Regions from separate parts of the Shewanella scandinavica genome, predicted to be linked through region 1. Evidence: predicted binding sites of a transcription regulator. Region 1 holds the regulator's gene; the other holds the start of a gene.

Region 1 (9,667 bases):
CTGATATAGGCATAGGTCAAAATATACAGCACGAACGCGATAGAAACGCCGTTCACTATCCGCCAAAACTGCCCTAAGGTTTGCTTGCTTAAAGTATCGAAGCTGGCACCGGGTTCGAAATGCAAATTGGTTTCGAGCAACAATAAGCCCGACATCAACATACAAAACCAAATGCCTAATAACATTAAAATCGAATAACCAAACCACATACCTGCACCGACCACGGGCAGAGAAAACATCCCAGCACCTACGGTCGTGCCAGCAATAATCATGGCGCCGCCGAGCAAGGACTTACCTGCGGGCTTATGCTTAGCCGCATTCATATGATTTGCCATTAAACTGTATGCTCCGCGGTGACACTCGCCACTATCGTTTGTTTCACTGACGGACGTAATAAGCTATTGGCTTGATCTCGTATGCGATTGATATTGGACTTATCTTGGTTATCCGCTAGATATCCCAATTCTTTGAGCTTAACGCTCAAGGTGCCGTAAAGTTTCTTATCGTAGAACTCAGGCGCGGTAATGCCATGCAAAGCGCCTAAACGCTGGGCGAGTAGATGACTCTCAGACTCAAGTTCTGAGCGCTCCATCTTAGGTCTGTTTGCTAACAGATTGAAAATAATGGCATAGCGTTGCAGAGTTTCGCTCACTGAACTGGCTAACAATAATAGTTGGCTAGTGTGTTCAGGCACGACAGTTAAGGTATCAGTTTCGACTACTAACCCTTGTTCAATGAAGAAATCCAGCACTTGATTGACATAGGCAGGTACATCCTTAATGCCCATGAAGAGTTCGGCTTTCAGCAGTGGATAAAAATCGGCAACGATTGACACCACTTGCTGACGCGGGATCTGCTCATTATGCGTTAAACAACTCGCAATTAATGACGGTACAATAAATAAGTGGATGATATTGTTACGATAGTAAGTCATGGACACAGCCTGACTCGCCTCGATAGACACGATTTCACCTAAAGGATCGGCACAAACAACAAACTTATTCAGCTCTAAACCTTGCTGCACTAAATGCTTACCATCACCTTCGGCAACCGAAGTATAAGTAGTGTAAGGCACTTTTTTGAGTAGGGTCAGATACAGATCAAGCTGACGTTCCAGCAGACTGCGCTCTAAGGCATTTTGATCTGTCGCCAGCAACACTAAGCTCGTCAAGGTCACTGAACTCGCTGCCGCCGCATCGTTGATATTTGTCATCACTCGATTCGCTAGCACGTTTACCGCTGGCGTTAACCAACTCGGTTTTTGCTCAGGATCATCGGCTACCTCATTACGCCAGTTTGGCGCACGCTCATTTAAGAAGTTTTGCAGGGTAATGGGCTCGCCAAAGTTCACATAACCTTGGCCGAAATTACCCAGTTTGCGGATCGCGCCAAACACTTGCCACACAGATTCTTTTTTCTTTTTCTTACCGCTTAATTCTTTATGGTAAGTCGCTACCTCCATCACATGGTCGTAGCCTAAATATACAGGCACTAGCGTGACTGGACGCTCGATACCGCGCAGCACGCTGTTCATCGTCATAGCGATCATGCCAGTTTTGGGCGCCAATAGACGCCCCGTACGTGAGCGGCCGCCTTCGGAGAAATATTCCACCGAATAACCTTTAGCAAACAGTTGATCTAAATACTCACGGAATACTGCGGTATACAGCTTGTTGCCATTAAAACTACGGCGGATAAAGAAGGCACCACCGCGACGGAACATAGGTCCAGCGGGCCAGAAGTTGAGGTTAATACCTGCGGCAATGTGCGGCGGAACCATACCTTGATAGTACAAAATATACGATAACAGCAGGTAATCCATGTGGCTGCGATGGCAAGGCACATAAACAATCTCGTGGCCATCGTGGTGCAGCTGGCGAACTTGCTCGGCGCCTTTAATGTTGATCCCGCTGTAAAGCTTGTTCCACAGCCAAGTTAAGAAACGCTCGGCAATACGCACTAAACTATCTGAGTAATCGGCAGCGATTTCATCGAGATACTCAATGGCTGTCTCGCGCGCTTGGGTCTCTGAAATCTTCTTACTGACTGCTTCTTCTTGAATCGCTTTACGCAACGATTCAGATTTGAGCAACGAATGAAACAGTGCTTGGCGATTTGGCAGCACAGGCCCTGTCATCACCTTGCGTTGACGGCGGAAATGCACCCGCGCGACCCGCGCTAATTTATGGGCAATCCCCATGTCAGTGCCGTGTTCGTCGGCCATGTATCGCAGGGATACAGCATTTGAAAACTGTACGAAGTTATGTCGACCTAAGAATAGAATCATCAAGCATTTGCGCAGCCAAGTCGGGTTTTCCCGCTCAAACACAGCCGCCTTCATAGTGTCGTCTTCTTTCCCTGGCGTGCGGCCCCAATATAGGCTTACGGGCACCAGTTGAATGTCTAATTCAGGGCGTTCCTTATGCACGGCCAATAAACGCATAAAGCATTCGAGGAAAGGCTCGTTACCCGCACGCTCACCAAACAGCGGCTTACGCCCTTGAAGGCAGACAACCCGAGGCGCAATTACACCATTTGCCACTAAAGGCTCATAGGGGCTCGGCAGTCCTAACTTAGCCGTAATTTCGCTCAGGGCAGCGATGTCACTCAGCGATTCCGTTTTCATCACATAAGCAAGGGGTCTGGAGGCATCCAGATTCAGATCGGCAAAGGGATCCTGAGGCACAACAATAGTGTGCACTAAGTGTTTTTGGATCCAGCGTAATGATTTCAACCAAAGAGAGTCGTGTTTAGGCATTATTCTTATGCAATTAAGTACGTTTACTAGCCCGGTAGAATACCAGACTATGGGTAATATTCGCTAATTCTCTCCAACATAGCTAAAAAGTGGTTAATACTTGCGCTGCAAATAATACTGTATATACTAACAGTAACTGTATAGAAAAACAGGAAACACCATGAGACCTTTGACGCCACGCCAAGCTGAAATTTTAGAGCTAATTAAACGAAATATTGCCGATACTGGCATGCCACCCACACGGGCAGAAATCGCGACCCGTTTAGGTTTTAAGAGCGCCAATGCGGCTGAAGAGCATCTTAAAGCGTTGGCGAAAAAGGGCTGCATTGAGATCATGCCAGGCACATCTCGGGGCATTCGTCTGACTGCGGAAGTCGAAGAAGTAACTGAAACAGGTTTACCGCTTATCGGTCAAGTAGCCGCTGGCGAACCTATTCTCGCCCAAGAACATGTTGAACAGTACTACCAAGTCGACCCAAGCATGTTCCATCCCGCCGCCGATTTTTTACTGCGGGTTAAAGGCGACAGCATGAAGAATATCGGCATTCTCGAAGGAGATTTGCTGGCAGTTCATAAAGTACAACAAGCCAGAAATGGTCAAGTGGTTGTCGCTAGAGTCGACGACGATGTCACTGTTAAACGTTTCGAAAAAAAAGGTAATGTGGTCTATCTACACGCCGAAAATGAAGACTATTCCCCGATTAAAGTGGATTTAGGCTATCAAAGTTTAACAATTGAAGGACTCGCCGTCGGTGTGATCCGTAATGGAGATTGGCTATGAACAAACTACTTGGCAATGCACCCCGCCACCCTGGCTTGTGGCTCGATGAAGTACGTGATGCCGACTATGACTGGCACCATGCACCTATCGCCTGCATGCCAACTAAGACTCAAGGTCGCCAAGAATTAATCCATCTGAGCGCGCAACTCGCCCAGTTAAGCCAACAGGGCCGTTGGTTAGTGCTCATCAACCCACCGAGTATTGGCTACAAACAAATGCTCGCCAACGCTGGCGTGCGTATGGATAGAGTCTTGCTGGTGCACGCGAAAGATGAAGTCGAAACCCTGTGGGCGATGGAAAAAGCCTTAACAAGTGGTACGTCCAGTGCAGTTATTACTTGGACCAAATCACTGGATGCACGCGATAATCGTCGCCTGCAAATCGTGGCTAAAAGTGCCCGCGCCATGGGCATAGTGCTTGAATACGTAAACAGTCACTTACATGGCGACGTACGCATTGAGCAAGGCAATCTCTTCGGCCAACAATCTTTTTTTAGCGCTGTACATTAAATATTCATTTATTTTTTTACCTTGAAAGCCGCCTCGCCTATGAATGTGAGGCTTTTTTTTGGCAATTTTTCAGACAATTAGATAAATAAGTGATCTTGATCAATATTTAAACAGCAAGTATGGTTGATTTAGTCGGCGATGATATATCGCCGCCCGTGGCAAATAAATCGAGCCGTAATCGAGTTCAAAATGCCACTAAAAATAGAGAACAGATTTATTTCAGTCGTATGTGCCAGCGTGGCTAATACCAGCAGTAACAATACTTAATTAAAAGTAACAGCCGCCAACGCACGTTGAAGTCAAAAACGCTTTTTTGGGAACTGAAGAGTTTGCATAGAGTTGAGACTTACTGTGTTGCTCTTCTTTGTAGTTGCTATTCGCAATTGGCAGAGGAGAAGTCTTGTGAAGCAATTGTTGTATTGTTTACTCGTGGTGTTATTCGCACCACCGTTGGCCGCCGCGGACATGCGGTTCAACATGACCCCTGGCGTAACCGAGATCAGTGGCAAGGTTTATCACTTGCACATGACCATCTTGTATATCTGCTGCGCCATTGGCCTTGTGGTCTTTGGCGTGATGATTTACGCCATGATCAACCACAGAAAATCCAAAGGCGCTGTCGCGTCCCACTTTCACGAAAGCACTAAAGTTGAAATCGCTTGGACGATTCTGCCATTTATCATTTTGATCTTAATGGCGATACCAGCGACAAAAACCTTAATTGCGATGGAAGATCCCAGCGACGCCGATCTGACCGTTAAAGTCACGGGTTCCCAATGGAAATGGCATTACAGCTATTTCGATCAAGACATTGATTTTTACAGCATACTCGCAACCCCTAGAGCACAAATCGACGGTACCGAAACCAAGGGTGAACACTACCTATTGGAGGTCGATAAGCCGCTCGTTCTGCCGATAAATCGCAAAATCCGCTTTTTGATGACCTCTGAAGATGTCATCCATTCATGGTGGGTACCTGCTTTTGCCGTGAAGAAAGATGCCAACCCAGGATTTATCAATGAGGCTTGGACTCGCATCGACAAACCCGGTATTTACCGTGGTCAATGCGCCGAACTTTGCGGTAAAGACCATGGTTTTATGCCGATCGTAGTGCAAGCCTTACCCGAAGCCGAGTTTGAAGCTTGGGTGACGGAGCAGAAACAAGCCGCAGGCGCGGCGGCAGAAGCCGCTCAAGCCGCTTTATCACAGACCCTTAGCAAAGAGGATCTGATGACCCAAGGTGAGCAAGTTTACCTCGGGCACTGCGCAGCCTGCCACCAGCCCAATGGCGAGGGGTTACAAGGCGTATTCCCACACCTCAAAGGCAGTCCGATAGCAACGGGACCACTCAGCGGCCACCTTGAAATTGTGCTCAACGGTAAAACAGGTACGGCTATGCAAGCCTTTAGTAAGCAATTGACTGCACAAGAAATTGCCGCTGTGATTACCTATGAGCGTAATGCTTGGGGCAACAATACTGGCGATGCTGTGCAGGCTAAAGATGTCAATGAGCACATGAACGGCAGTGCAGGCACACAAGCACCTGCTACCGCACCAGCCAATACGACCCCAACTCCCGCACCTACAACTGAGCCCGCAGCAGTTGTCGACTCCGCAACCATAGTCGATCCGGCGAGTCTCCCCACTCTCACCCATGAGGCACTGATGGCCGAAGGTGAAACTGTCTACACCACCACTTGTGCGGCCTGCCATCAGTTAACGGGAGCTGGCATACCACCTGCCTTCCCCGCCCTCGCTGGCAGTGCTATCGCCACTGGGCCCGTCGCCAATCATCTCGATATTGTGATGCACGGCAAAACAGGCACGGCTATGCAAGCATTTGGCAAACAACTCAGCCCACAGCAACTCGCAGCAGTCATTACCTATGAGCGCAATGCTTGGGGCAACAATACCGGCGATACAGTGCAACCTGCTGATATCGCAAGCCATGGACAGTAGGGGATTATGATGAGCACAACGACTCAAGATCAAACCGCAGCCCATGATGACCATCATCATGGTGCGCCAAAGGGCATCATGCGCTGGGTGCTAACCACCAACCATAAAGACATTGGTACTTTGTATTTATGGTTCAGCTTCATTATGTTTTTAACCGGTGGCGCTATGGCCATGGTGATCCGCGCTGAACTCTTTCAGCCCGGATTACAATTGGTCGAGCCCAACTTCTTTAACCAAATGACCACAGTCCATGGGCTGATCATGGTATTCGGCGCGGTAATGCCCGCCTTTACTGGGCTAGCAAACTGGCTGATCCCTATGATGATTGGTGCGCCCGATATGGCGCTGCCACGGATGAATAATTGGAGTTTTTGGATCTTACCCTTCGCCTTTACCATCCTACTCAGCTCGCTGTTTATGGAAGGCGGCGGACCTAACTTTGGTTGGACCTTCTACGCGCCACTGTCTACCACTTATAGTCCTGACAGCACGGCACTCTTCGTGTTCTCTATTCATATCATGGGGATAAGTTCGATCATGGGCGCAATCAACGTGATTGTAACCATAGTGAATCTACGTGCGCCCGGCATGACATGGATGAAGTTGCCGCTGTTTGTGTGGACTTGGCTTATCACAGCATTCCTGCTGATCGCTGTGATGCCCGTGCTTGCGGGCGCTGTGACTATGGTACTGACCGATAAGTTTTTCGGCACTAGCTTCTTCGAAGCGGCAGGCGGCGGCGATCCTGTGATGTTCCAGCATATTTTCTGGTTCTTCGGCCACCCTGAAGTCTACATCATGATTTTGCCGTCCTTTGGCATCATCTCCGCCATAGTACCCGCTTTCAGCCGTAAACCATTATTCGGCTATGCATCAATGGTTTATGCCACTGCCAGTATTGCAATTCTGTCGTTCCTCGTATGGGCGCACCATATGTTCACTACAGGCATGCCAGTGTTTGCCGAGCTGTTCTTCATGTATTGCACTATGTTGATTGCGGTGCCAACGGGGGTGAAAGTGTTTAACTGGGTCGCGACTATGTGGCGCGGTTCACTCAGCTTCGAAACCCCTATGTTGTTCGCCGTGGCCTTTATCATACTCTTCACCATTGGCGGGTTTTCGGGGTTAATGCTTGCCATTACGCCAGCCGACTTCCAATACCACGACACCTATTTTGTGGTGGCGCATTTCCATTATGTGCTCGTGACTGGGGCGATTTTCTCCATCATGGCGGCGGCCTATTACTGGCTACCTAAGTGGACGGGGCACATGTACAACGAGCGACTGGGACAATGGCATTTCTGGTGTTCGGTGATTTCGGTCAACGTACTGTTTTTCCCGATGCATTTCCTTGGGCTCGCAGGTATGCCAAGGCGTATCCCCGATTACTCGATTCAATTTGCCGATGTTAATCAAATCGTTTCGATTGGTGGCTTCGCCTTCGGCTTATCGCAATTGATTTTCTTAGTGTTAGTGATCAAGTGCATCCGTGGCGGCGAAAAAGCCCCCGCTAAACCTTGGGAAGGTTCCGAGGGTTTAGAGTGGACATTGCCAAGCCCAGCGCCTTATCACTCCTTCACGACACCACCTGAGGTGAAATGAAATGACGAACCATCACCAGCCAGAAAAACCTAAGTCAAATCGAAAGCTTATCAGCATGCTCGTCATGGGCTGTATTGGTATGTTTGGTTTTGGGTTCGCGCTGGTGCCGCTATACGATGTGCTGTGTGAGAAGCTGGGGATTAACGGTAAAACCTCCAATACTGCCAGTAGTTATCAAGCGATAACCATAGATACTAGTCGTGTTGTCACAGTGGAATTTATCTCCCAAGTGCAAACGGGTATGCCGTGGAAATTTGAGCCGCAAACCAAGCGGCTCGAAGTTCACCCCGGCGAACTGACACACACAGCATTTTTAGCACGCAATGTGTCAGACAGAGCCACAGTTGGTCAGGCGATACCTTCAATATCACCCGGCCAAGGTGCGGCATATTTTAATAAAACAGAATGTTTTTGCTTTAATCAACAGCACTTAGCGGCTTCGACCAGCGCTGAGTTGCCGCTCATTTTCTTTGTGGATCCTCAGTTACCTGAATCCATCCACACTCTGACCCTCTCTTACACCCTCTACGACATTACCGACAAGCAGTTAGCGTCTGCCATAGAGCAAGGAGCTGCAAAATGACCACAAAACATGAAAATTACTATGTTCCCGCCCAAAGTGCTTGGCCCATCATTGGCGCTATAGGATTGTTTCTAATCGCCTTGGGTGCAGGGCACTTTGTCCATCAACTAAAATCTGGCGCATCGGGTGGCGGTTATATCCTGCTAGCGGGTATCGCCGTGATCCTCTTTATGCTGGTTGGCTGGTTTAGAACCGTGATCAACGAATCTATGACTGGGCTTTATTCGCACCAAATGGATAGATCCTTTCGCCAAGGCATGAGCTGGTTTATTTTTTCGGAAGTGATGTTCTTCGGCGCATTTTTTGGTGCGTTATTTTATGCCCGTATGGTCGCAGTGCCTTGGCTCGGTGGCGCCTCCAATAATGCCATGACCCACGAAGTACTCTGGCCACAATTCGAAGCCGTTTGGCCGTTGCTCACTACGCCAGATGGCACCAAAACCGAAGCGATGCCGTGGAATGGCCTGCCGTTAATCAACACTATCGTGCTGCTGACCTCCTCAGTCACCTTACATTTTGCCCATGTCAGCCTAGAGAAAGGCAAGCGCTCGGCCATCACACTGTGGCTCGGGATCACCATACTTTTAGGTATGGGTTTCCTTGCCTTGCAGGCCGAAGAATATATGCATGCCTACCATGAAATGGGGCTCACCCTGACCTCAGGGGTTTATGGCAACACCTTCTTCCTCCTAACTGGCTTTCACGGCATGCATGTCTCGCTCGGCACTCTGTTTTTATTAGTGTTGTTTTTCAGAGTGTTGAAGGGTCACTTTAGCGCAGATAAGCATTTTGCTTTCCAAGCGGGGAGTTGGTATTGGCACTTTGTCGATGTGGTCTGGCTGTGTTTGTTTATTTTCGTCTACGTACTTTAAGGCTTTAGTAAGGCGTGGGATTGGGGCTGATTAACCCAGTCCCTAAGGCCACCAGCAGCAACAGAATAACGAGTACCGAGAAAATCACGCGGCGACCAAGATAACGGCTCATAGGCACTTTTTCGTCACCTTTAACCATAATAAACAAGGCCCTACCTAGATTAAAAATGATGAACAGCAACAGCAGAACTAAGACCAATTTAAAAATGAATAGGGTATTCATGCAATATCCTTATGTTCTGCTGAATAAATTAACGGTTTTTTTACTGATCTTGACTGTGGCTGTATTCGTGATGTTGGTCAAGTTGGGTCTATGGCAATTAGCCCGCGGCGAAGAAAAAACCATGCTGTTAGCCCAAATGGAGGCAAGACAATCCTTGCTGCCATTAAGTTTTGAGCAGCTCCAACTCAAAATCGATAAGGAAGGCGTGACAGGTTATCGACTGCAAGTGCACGCCATACCCGCGAGCTCGCAAATATGGCTGCTGGATAATCAAATCTATCAGGGCCAAGTGGGCTATTTAGCCTTTCAGCCCCTGCAAGTGACTGCGGGTCAACCTTGGTTACTGGTCGAATTAGGTTTTGTCGCGGCCAGTTCCCACC
Region 2 (9,667 bases), on a different contig from region 1:
AGGCAATTACGCGCAGCAAACCAAGCAGCAGTTGATCAACACCTATGTGCAGGGCATGGAAACGTTTGCGAATGCGGGCATGATGTTACCCGAGCAAGCGTGGGACGGTGTCGGCGATGCCACCCGCTACCATTACCAACTCGGACAAGGCACTAACTCTGCCACGCCGCTAGCTTGGACCCATGCCGAATACATTAAACTGGTGCGTTCTATGACCGACGGCCAAGTCTGGGATAACTACCCTATCGTCCCAGCGGCATTGAAATAATGAGTTGAAATAGCCAATTAAAATTGCGTATTAGCTTAACGATACTTTGATAGATTACAGGCTAGAACAGCATCCTAGATGTTGTTCTAGCTTTTTTACAGACGATGTTATTGTGCCTGATTTAGCGCCTGCTTTTCATCGGCTTATGCTGCGGATAATCTTGCGGCGTGCAACCAAATTGCATTTTAAAAGCTGCACTGAAACTGCTGACGCTCAGATAACCTAGACTATGTGCCACCCTAGTCGTGCTCTCTCCTTGGCTTAAGCTTTCAAGCGAGTTTAATAGACGAAACCTTTGCCGCCACTGTCGATAAGTGAGCCCAGTTTCAGCTTTGAATAGTCGTTCAATCGTTCTCACACTCGCGCCGCCCATTTCGGCTAACTCGGTCAGGGTGTAATTCACTGTTGGGTGCCGGATCAACTTTTGGATCAAGCGGCTGAGTCTTGGATCTGAGCCTGCGGGTAAATGGGCATCTAGGCTGTCCAGAGTTTCGAGCTCATCAATGGCAACCAAACCCAGCCGATGCAGTTGTCCACTGCCTAAAAGGTGTGAACTCTCACAGAGTTTGAGCACCAGTTCGCGCATCAGCGCTGTCATAGTCACCATCACCACTTTTGTATCCTGTGGCCTAACATCATAGCTAGGATCAATATAGATATTACGAGTGTGGGCGTGGGTTTCGCTGTTCACTTGGTGAGATAAATTGCAGGGGATCCAAACCGCATGGGTTGAGGGTACCACCCAGACGGCATTTTCACTGCGGACACGTAACAAGCCTTTCGCGGCCCAAAGTAGCTGCCCCCGCGGATGTGAATGAGGCTCGATGCCCGCTTCCGCCGCCATATTGCGAGTATGGGTTAACACAGGTCGATTGGCATCTGTGATAAACGCCACATCACTGGGCGTTAACAATGTCGCTTTAAGAACAGCTTTTGACATATTACCCTCTTAAAACGCCAAACTAAGTCAGCTATCTTAGTTGGCATCTTTTACGTATTCAACCCATAGGTCGGTAAACATGAAACGTTTTATTGGCGTTAAACCGCTAGCGTTTTTCAGTACACTGTTGATCGCTACTTTACTTGCACTTTTTCCGCTGAGTCAGCATCCCGCGGTGTTTTCCTATAGCGCTGGCCTAGTATTAGTGACCTTGATGTTTTGGAGCACAGGTTTTTTCCCGCCCTTTATGGCGGGGTTAATATTTTTTGCCCTTGCCACCATTTTCAAACTCATTGAGCCGAGTGTACTTTTTTCAGGATTCGGCTCGACTGCGGTGTGGTTAATCATTTCAGGGTTTGTGATTGGCAGTGCCATCACTCAGTCTGGCTTAAGTCGCAGAATGGCCAGTTTGATTGCCCCCATACTGACCTCAAGTTATCCACGCTTGATTGCGGGTTTGGTCTTTAGTGCCGTGCTGCTTGGCTTTGTGATGCCCTCATCCGTTGGCCGTGCGGTGGTCATGGTGCCAATTGGTATGGCGTTAGCTGAGCAAGTCGGTTTTGCTCGTGGTAGTCATGGGCGGATAGGCATTGCGACCGCCTTGGCACTGGCGTGTAACATGCCCAGTTTTGCCGTGTTGCCCGCGAATATTCCCAATATGATATTGGCGGGTTCCAGCGAGAATCTATTCAATATCCATTTTGGTTATACCGAGTATCTCTTACTACATTTTCCAATCCTTGGTTTGCTCAAATCGATATTGATTGTGCCGCTAGTCGTCTTCCTATTTCCTGCAAAAATAGATGAAAATCGGCCTGAAAGCTTTATTGAAACAGAAGCTTATAACCTTGGTATGCAAAAGAAAGTCACAGTATTACTTGCGATCACTTTACTGTTTTGGGTGACAGACTCACTGCACGGGGTCAATCCGGCGTGGGTTGGACTGACCACCGCTATCTTGTTATTGCTCCCCAAATGGGGAGTACTTGAGCCTAAGAGTTTTAATAGTTCGGTGGATTTTGCGACCGTCATTTTTGTCGCGGCGGCCTTAGGTCTAGGGGCATTGGTCAATCAATCTGGACTTGGCACTGCGCTAGGTCAATTGTTCAGTGAATGGCTACCATTGCAGCAAGGGGCATCGTTCCTGAATTTCATGTCTTTATCGCTGATGGGGACGCTGACGGGATTAGTAGCAACGGTTCCAGGTGTGCCGACAGTGTTGTCCCCCATGGCGGCAGATTTTGCCAATGCAACTGGCTTCTCCACCCCAGCGGTATTAATGACGCAGGTGATCGGTTTCTCAACCGTGATTTTTCCTTATCAGGTTGCCCCGTTGATTTTGGCGATGCAATTATCCCAAGAGCCCTTAAGCAAACTACTTAACATCACCTTACCGCTGGCGGCAATCACTCTAATTGCACTTATCCCACTGGATTATCTGTGGTGGCTATGGCTCGGTTGGATTAACTAAATTGCGTTAGCTAAAGCGGGTTAACTAAAGCGTTAACTAAATTAAATTGACGAAACACTCACCCTTGGCGGTATTGACGCCGCCAAGGGTACTTTAGAGCAGGCATCATCAATTGCCTCGCGCTCTACACTCATCACTCTACAGCGCATACAATCATCACACAGCATAAAACAAGTTCGTCTTTGCGCCAGGGTCGATAACACAACTGTCCAAACATAAATTATTTCGATAAGTTTCATTGTTAGACTATACTGTTCATACGTACAGTATATTGTGATTTATTATGATGATCCTAGGCCGCTTCGCCAAACATACCCAATATCGGCTCTCGCTATTTAGCTCCTTGATTGCCGCAGGATTTCCGTCACCTGCCCAAGACTATGTAGAACAAACATTAGATCTCAATGAGTTATGCATCAAGCACCCCGCCGCCACGTTTTTTGTCAAAGTCCAAGGGGATTCGATGATCGAAGCGGGGATTTTCTCCGGTGATATTTTGGTGGTGGATCGCTCATTACAGCCGGCCCACGGAGATACCGTTGTCGCAGCAGTCAACGGCGAGTTTACTGTAAAGCAATTGCAACTGCGCCCTGTGGTGCAATTACTGCCACGTAATGCCTTATTCTCCCCGATTGCCATCAATGATGAGTCTGAGTTAAACATCTTTGGGGTGGTGACCAACGTGGTGAAAAAGCTCAAATGACGCCCTCATTATTCGCCCTCGTCGATTGCAATAATTTTTATGCATCCTGTGAGCGGATGTTTAGGCCAGATTTAGCTGGCAGGCCGATTGTGGTGTTATCCAATAACGATGGCTGCGTCGTCGCCCGCTCGGCAGAGGCAAAACAACTTGGCATCAAGATGGCGGTGCCTGTGTATCAAATCGCAAACCAACTCCGCCAGCATCACGTCGCGGTATTCTCCTCCAACTATGCACTCTATGCCGACATATCAAATAGAGTCATGACCACCTTAGAGCAAATGGTACCGAAAGTAGAAGTGTATAGTATTGATGAAGCGTTTTTAGACCTTTCTCGTCTCGATAAATGCATTGATATTCATCAGCTTGCACTTGATATTTATCAACGGATACCGCAGTGGATTGGGATCAGCGTTTGCGTCGGCATTGGACCGACAAAAACCCTCGCTAAACTGGCAAACCATGCCGCGAAACGTTATCCCGCGACGCGGGGCGTGGTTGACTTGCGCGACCGTGAACGCCAACGACGGCTGATGGCGCTTATCCCTGTCGACGAAGTCTGGGGAATAGGCCGTCGGCTTACAAAACGCTTGAACATCATGGGCATAAATACCGCGTTGCAATTGGCGGATGCGCATCCCAAGCTTATCCGCGACACCTTTTCTGTCACCGTTGAGCGCACGGTACGCGAACTTAACGGCATTGACTGTGATGACATACAAGAGGTCGCCGCCACTAAGCAACAAATTATCAGCTCCCGATCCTTTGGCAGCCGTATTGATAATTTAGAAGCGATGCAACAGGCAATCAATGAATACACTTTTAGGGCCTGTGAAAAACTGCGCTCCGAGCGCCAGTACGCTAAAGCGATGTCAGTATTTGTGCGTACTAGCCCTTTTAGCGATGCAACTCCCCAGTACAGCAAATCACTATCGGGCAGTTTAGTTCGGCCCAGCAATGATACGCGGGATTTTGTCACCCTTGGCCAAAGCCTACTGCAACGCATTTGGCGTGAAGGTCATGCCTATGCAAAGGCCGGTGTCATGTTAGGGGATTTTTTTGGTGCTGGCGTGTTTCAGCTTGGATTATTCGATGACGTCACGCCTAGGCCTAAAAGCAAAGAGTTGATGCAGTTACTCGATAAAGTGAACCACAGCGGTCATGGAAAAATATGGTTTGCAGGACAAGGTATTGACCCGACTTGGGGAATGAAGCGTGAGCAGCTTTCCCCTCGTTACACCACCCAATGGGCACAATTACCCATAGTGAAATAATCAACAAATCCAGTGGCTAAATGACCGCCTGCGAATTACAGACCCCACCAAACTCTAAACTAACTCTAAACTAACTCTAAAATCCATATAGCACTAAAACCCATCTAGATCTAAAAAATATATAGCGCTAAGCCCCGTTGGGTGTTAACGCTAAAGTGGCATTAACACCCATCAAGCTTTGGCTCATTCCGCCTTAACACTCTTCATCGCTGAGATCTTCAAAGTACCAGTAGCCTAGATTCACCCACTCGGTAAGTTGCGTGAGCAAATCAGCATGGGCTAACCAAGGGGCTAAGGCAGCTTTATCCAACTGATTACTATCACATAGTAATGGGATCACTGCGGCCAATTCGGCTGAAAGCTGATACTTATCACCATTAATATAGACAACGCCCTGTGCCACATTGATATCAAAATACAAACAGCGCAATCCACCGAGGCGAATAAGCGGTTGCTCATCAAGCCAAGCGAGTACTTCGTCTTGCGCGATGTCCAATGGCTCATCGGGTAAATCTAAGGCGCACTTTGACTGAGTTAAATAGCGGCCCGAAAACTCGCTCACCAATTCATCGGTCAACATATTAGTCAGTTGGGTGCGTAACCGCGCTAAATCGCCATTATCGACACAGCCACTGCGGGTGGTCAGCTCACGGTCTGGATCTTTAATTTGCTGTGCGCCTAAATCCTGCTCAGACAAATGATCGGCCAAAGCGCTTATCATATCTTTGGCGGAGGCGGTGCGATAACCCACTGAGAAACTCAAAGACTGCTCTAAGGTTATGCCGTCATGGGGGAATCCAGGGGGAATATAAAGGATGTCGCCGGGCAGCAACTCAGTATCGATAATCGGGTCAAAGGCTTCGGTGTGCAGCAAAGCGGGATGGGCGGCAAACTCTTTGTGCGGCCCCAGATCGCCTACGCGCCAACGGCGACGTCCCGAACCTTGGCAAATAAACACATCATACAGATCGATATGCGGCCCCACGCCACCGCCAGGCGTTGCAAAGCTCACCATCACATCATCTAAACGCCAGCGCGGAATAAAATCAAAGCATTGGATCAAGGCTTCCGCATCGGGCACCCAGTTATTCAAAGCTTGGACGATCAAAGTCCAATCCCGTTCACCAAGATGATCGTAGGAATCGAAGGGGCCAAATTCCGCCTGCCATTGGCCTGCTTGTTGGTACACCCGCCGAGATTCCACCAGCTCATCCATGGCTAAGCCCGCTAATTCTTCGGGCGAGACTAAATCTTGAAAATGCTTGAATCCTTGGCGGATCACCAAGGGTTTTTTCTGCCAATACTCTGCTAGAAATTGCGCGGGCGTTAAGCCGTTAATATCGAGTTGCATGGGGTGCTCACAAACCAAACTGTTATTCATAGCAGCAAATGCTAACAGGAAGCGAAACCAAGAAAGCTCGACCGGATCAACAAAGCATTAAGTCTTTTGTCAGCATCAATGGGATAGTGAATTTACTAACGTATTGAATTACAATCGGCTTATCTAAAAGCATTTCGCCACAAACAGCGCTAATGCTGACACATCATTTATTGAGTCCATGTAAGATCTATGCCTACATCAGCTGCTAACACTTTGGTCGTGCTCGACTTTGAAACCACGGGGCTATCGCCCAATCAAGGGGATCGCGCGATTGAAATCGGGGCTGTGCTGATTGAAGACGGTGTGATCACCCAAAGATTTTCTGAGTTAATGAACCCAGGATTTAGAATAAGTCGCTTTATTGAGGACTACACAGGGATCAGCAATCAAATGCTCAGGGACGCGGCGCCCTGCAATGAAGTGATGGCGCGTTTTGCGGACTTTATAGCCGATCACAATTTAGTTGCCCACAATGCGGCGTTCGATCAGCGCTTTTTAGATGCGGAGTTTGCCCAAATTCGCCATCGTTATCTTGGGCAATTTGGCTGTTCCTTGCTGGTGGCGAGACGTTTGTATCAAGCGGCACCCAATCATCAGTTAGGTACTTTAGTGCGCTATAAACAGTTGCCGACCGATGGCACATTTCACCGCGCCTTAGCCGATGCCGAAATGACCGGCCATTTGTGGTTAGCTATGCTGGCAGACCTTCAGCAAGAGTTTGGACTCTGCTCACCGACCTTTGAGTTACTGCAAAAATTAGCGAAGAAAACCAAAGCAGAGGTGCCGAAGTTTTTACGCCAATACGCCGTCAAGTGATCCAAAAAGCAACGCAGCTAAGAGGTATCAAAAAGCAAAAAGCCGATAAATCCAAGGATTATCAGCTTTTTGTTTCAATAGGTACGATTTAACTATTCAATCGGTTGCCAACAAATAACAGTATGCTAGAGCTACGAACGCCTAGCGATAATAGCCATCTATAGCGGCTTAAGCGGCGCGCTATCAATGCCGCAGGAGCTGCGAACCACTAAGGTTGTCGGAATAAGCTGCGCACTCACCTCTTGTCCGCGGATAAGTTTGAGTACACTGTCGACTAAGATCTCACCGGCTAATTGGGTGTTCTGCTTAATGGTCGTTAATGGCGGATTAGCAAAACTCGCCACCGGAATATCGTCATATCCCACTACAGCGACTTGTTCAGGGACTGAAATGCCCTTTTCTTTCAGCGCCCGAATCGCGCCGATGGCAATCAAATCGCTGGCCGCAAATATCGCATCAAACTTAGTGCCTTGGGCAATCAACACCATAGCGGCATCGTAGCCTGAACTTTCTGTGCTGATGGCCGACACTTGCTTAGTGCGATCCACGGGAATATTCGCCGTTTGCAGCGCCTTCACATGCCCTAAATATCTGTCCCTAAACTCAGGGCTATGGCTCGAAGCATCGCCTAAAAAGGCAAAAGCGTTGCGGCCAAGGGAAATCAAATGCTCTGTCGCAATCAAGCCGCCTTGATGATTATCACAGCCAATCGATAGCACAGACTTATTGTTATGCTCGGCGCCCCAAATCACAAAATGGGTATTCTGCGCTAACAGTCGCTCCAGCTTTTGCTCGTAATCCATATAGTCGCCATAACCGAGCAGAATAATGCCATCGGCTTTATTGCTGTCTTCATAATCGGCGTGCCAATCGCTGGATAATTGCTGAAAAGAAACGAGTAAATCATAACCCTGCTGCGCCGTTGCTCGGGTAATGGAGCCTAGCATTGACAGAAAAAAGGGATTGATTAACGAGTCATCATTGGTGGGGTCTTCACACAATAACAGCGCTAAGGTATGGCTATTTTGGGTGCGAAGATTACTGGCGTTTTTATCAACCTTGTAATTCAGCTCTTTAGCAATGGCTTGAATACGTTGACGGGTCTCTAAATTGACTAACGGACTGTTTCTAAGGGCACGGGAAACCGTAGACTGGGATACGCCAGCACGATAAGCAATATCAATCGAGGTCGCTTTCGATGCCATAGAGAGGAGGTAACCTTAGTGATTATTTTGCGTCGATACTAAAACAGTTCCGCTAACTTGTATAGACGAATGCATTAACATCCGTCTTACACTTAGATTTTCTGCTTAAATGCCAAGCTGATCGAGCAAATCATCGGCGTCATTATCAATGGCGCGAGTCGCAATGGCGGGTTTGTCTGCCATCTTCACCCAAGGCGAAACATTCGACGTTGAGTCCTTATTACCGCCTATCGTACTGTGCTGCTCTAATAGGCTGTCGGGGTCGAATTCTTCATCGTAAACAAATTCATCTAAACGAATGAACTCAGTTTTATCCATGGCAAATTCGAGGTAGAAAATATGATTGTTTTCAGTTCTAAACGACACTCTACGGGCGACCGCATCATCTAAGTTAGCATCGATTGAAATGGTTAACTCTTTATTAATCGTCAACATTTTTGGCTGACTTTGGCTGATTGACGTTTGCAATTCTTTTGAAATTTTATTAATAAAATCCCCTAAGATTTGGTTCATCAACTCACCCATCACGTTACTCACTTCATCTGACGTATGCGAAAATGCCAACTCAGATTCAGGCATGCCCATGTTCAGCATGTAGCGACGGTAGATTTCAATCGCCGCCGAAGATGAAAAGTTAATGACGACTAGGCCCGAAAAACCACCATCAAAAATCGAGAAACAACCAAGATCGGGTTTTAGACGCGTGCGCGCGATACTTTGTACCATACCTGCGTGGGTAACATTACTGGCACTGGTGCTAGAGAGTACGTGGGCGACTGAGTGACATAACTTCAGTAAAATATCATCCGACGTTACGATAGTATTTGTGGTCATAATCGATTCTCAAACTGAATAATGCATTAATCTTGCGCGTAAAAGCGTAAAAAATCAAAATTAAAACAATTGATTAGCCTAATTTAGCAAGGCCGTAAAGTTAACATAACGCTAACTTATTGATATTTAATAGGTCAGATAAAACCTGCAACATGCAACGACTTAAAAAACGGCATAACTTAATAAGAACATGCCCCATAATGCAACAGATTAAAATTCCCTATCATCATTTCCTGCTTTAGATCAAAGAAACTCATATTTTATAACGGCTTTTGCTGAATTTATGTCACAGACGATTCAATTGAGATTGATTCGCAGGTATATTAAGTAACAATTATCAGCCTTTGAGACCCCCCAATGATCACGTTTTTGCGCCGATTTACTATCTTGCAACGCTTAATGATGATGCTTCTTATGGCCGCGATAGGGACTGTGTGTTTTGCCAGTTTTTCGATTAAGGAGCAGTACAGCAATTTAATTGAGCAGAAATGGCTACAGATAGACGGTCAACTCGCAAGCATGTTAAGCGTGATAGATGTACATCGTCAGGATGCGCTCAAAGGTAAATACAGCGAAGAAGACGCCAAGAAAGCTGCCGCTGAGTTAATCAATCAGACTCGCTATTCTGGCTCAGGCTATTTCATTGTTATTGATGATAATAATCAAATCCTCGCCCACGGTGACAATGCAAGTCTTGTTGGCACCTCAGCATTAACGTTTAAATTACCCAATGGCACTAATCCATTGGCCACTATGCTGCCATTAGCGCGGGCTAAAT

The links. The regulator LexA, encoded in region 1, represses DNA repair genes until DNA is damaged. The targets are predictions, from matches to a motif close to TACTGTATNNNNATACAGTA.
Region 2: umuD (translesion error-prone DNA polymerase V autoproteolytic subunit) is a predicted target of LexA. The motif match lies at 2,929-2,948, and genes of this name have one in related genera.

Annotation. Positions count from the first base shown of each region.
Region 1 is NZ_JAUOES010000003.1:163,222-172,888, reverse strand. Features, by position in the region: gene mtr (tryptophan permease) at 1-335, opposite strand, end outside; gene plsB (glycerol-3-phosphate 1-O-acyltransferase PlsB) at 335-2,758, opposite strand; gene lexA (transcriptional repressor LexA) at 2,919-3,539, shown strand; gene Q4Q50_RS03480 (cell division inhibitor SulA) at 3,536-4,048, shown strand; gene coxB (cytochrome c oxidase subunit II) at 4,451-6,007, shown strand; gene ctaD (cytochrome c oxidase subunit I) at 6,017-7,609, shown strand; gene Q4Q50_RS03465 (cytochrome c oxidase assembly protein) at 7,611-8,192, shown strand; gene Q4Q50_RS03460 (cytochrome c oxidase subunit 3) at 8,189-9,064, shown strand; gene Q4Q50_RS03455 (DUF2909 family protein) at 9,069-9,287, opposite strand; gene Q4Q50_RS03450 (SURF1 family protein) at 9,286-9,667, shown strand, end outside.
Region 2 is NZ_JAUOES010000010.1:57,739-67,405, reverse strand. Features, by position in the region: gene Q4Q50_RS10825 (glycoside hydrolase family 15 protein) at 1-268, shown strand, start outside; gene Q4Q50_RS10820 (AraC family transcriptional regulator) at 390-1,208, opposite strand; gene Q4Q50_RS10815 (SLC13 family permease) at 1,288-2,679, shown strand; gene umuD (translesion error-prone DNA polymerase V autoproteolytic subunit) at 2,963-3,382, shown strand; gene umuC (translesion error-prone DNA polymerase V subunit UmuC) at 3,379-4,653, shown strand; gene Q4Q50_RS10800 (ribosomal protein uL16 3-hydroxylase) at 4,847-6,004, opposite strand; gene Q4Q50_RS10795 (3'-5' exonuclease) at 6,224-6,850, shown strand; gene Q4Q50_RS10790 (LacI family DNA-binding transcriptional regulator) at 7,009-8,055, opposite strand; gene Q4Q50_RS10785 (DUF3334 family protein) at 8,161-8,889, opposite strand; gene Q4Q50_RS10780 (methyl-accepting chemotaxis protein) at 9,247-9,667, shown strand, end outside.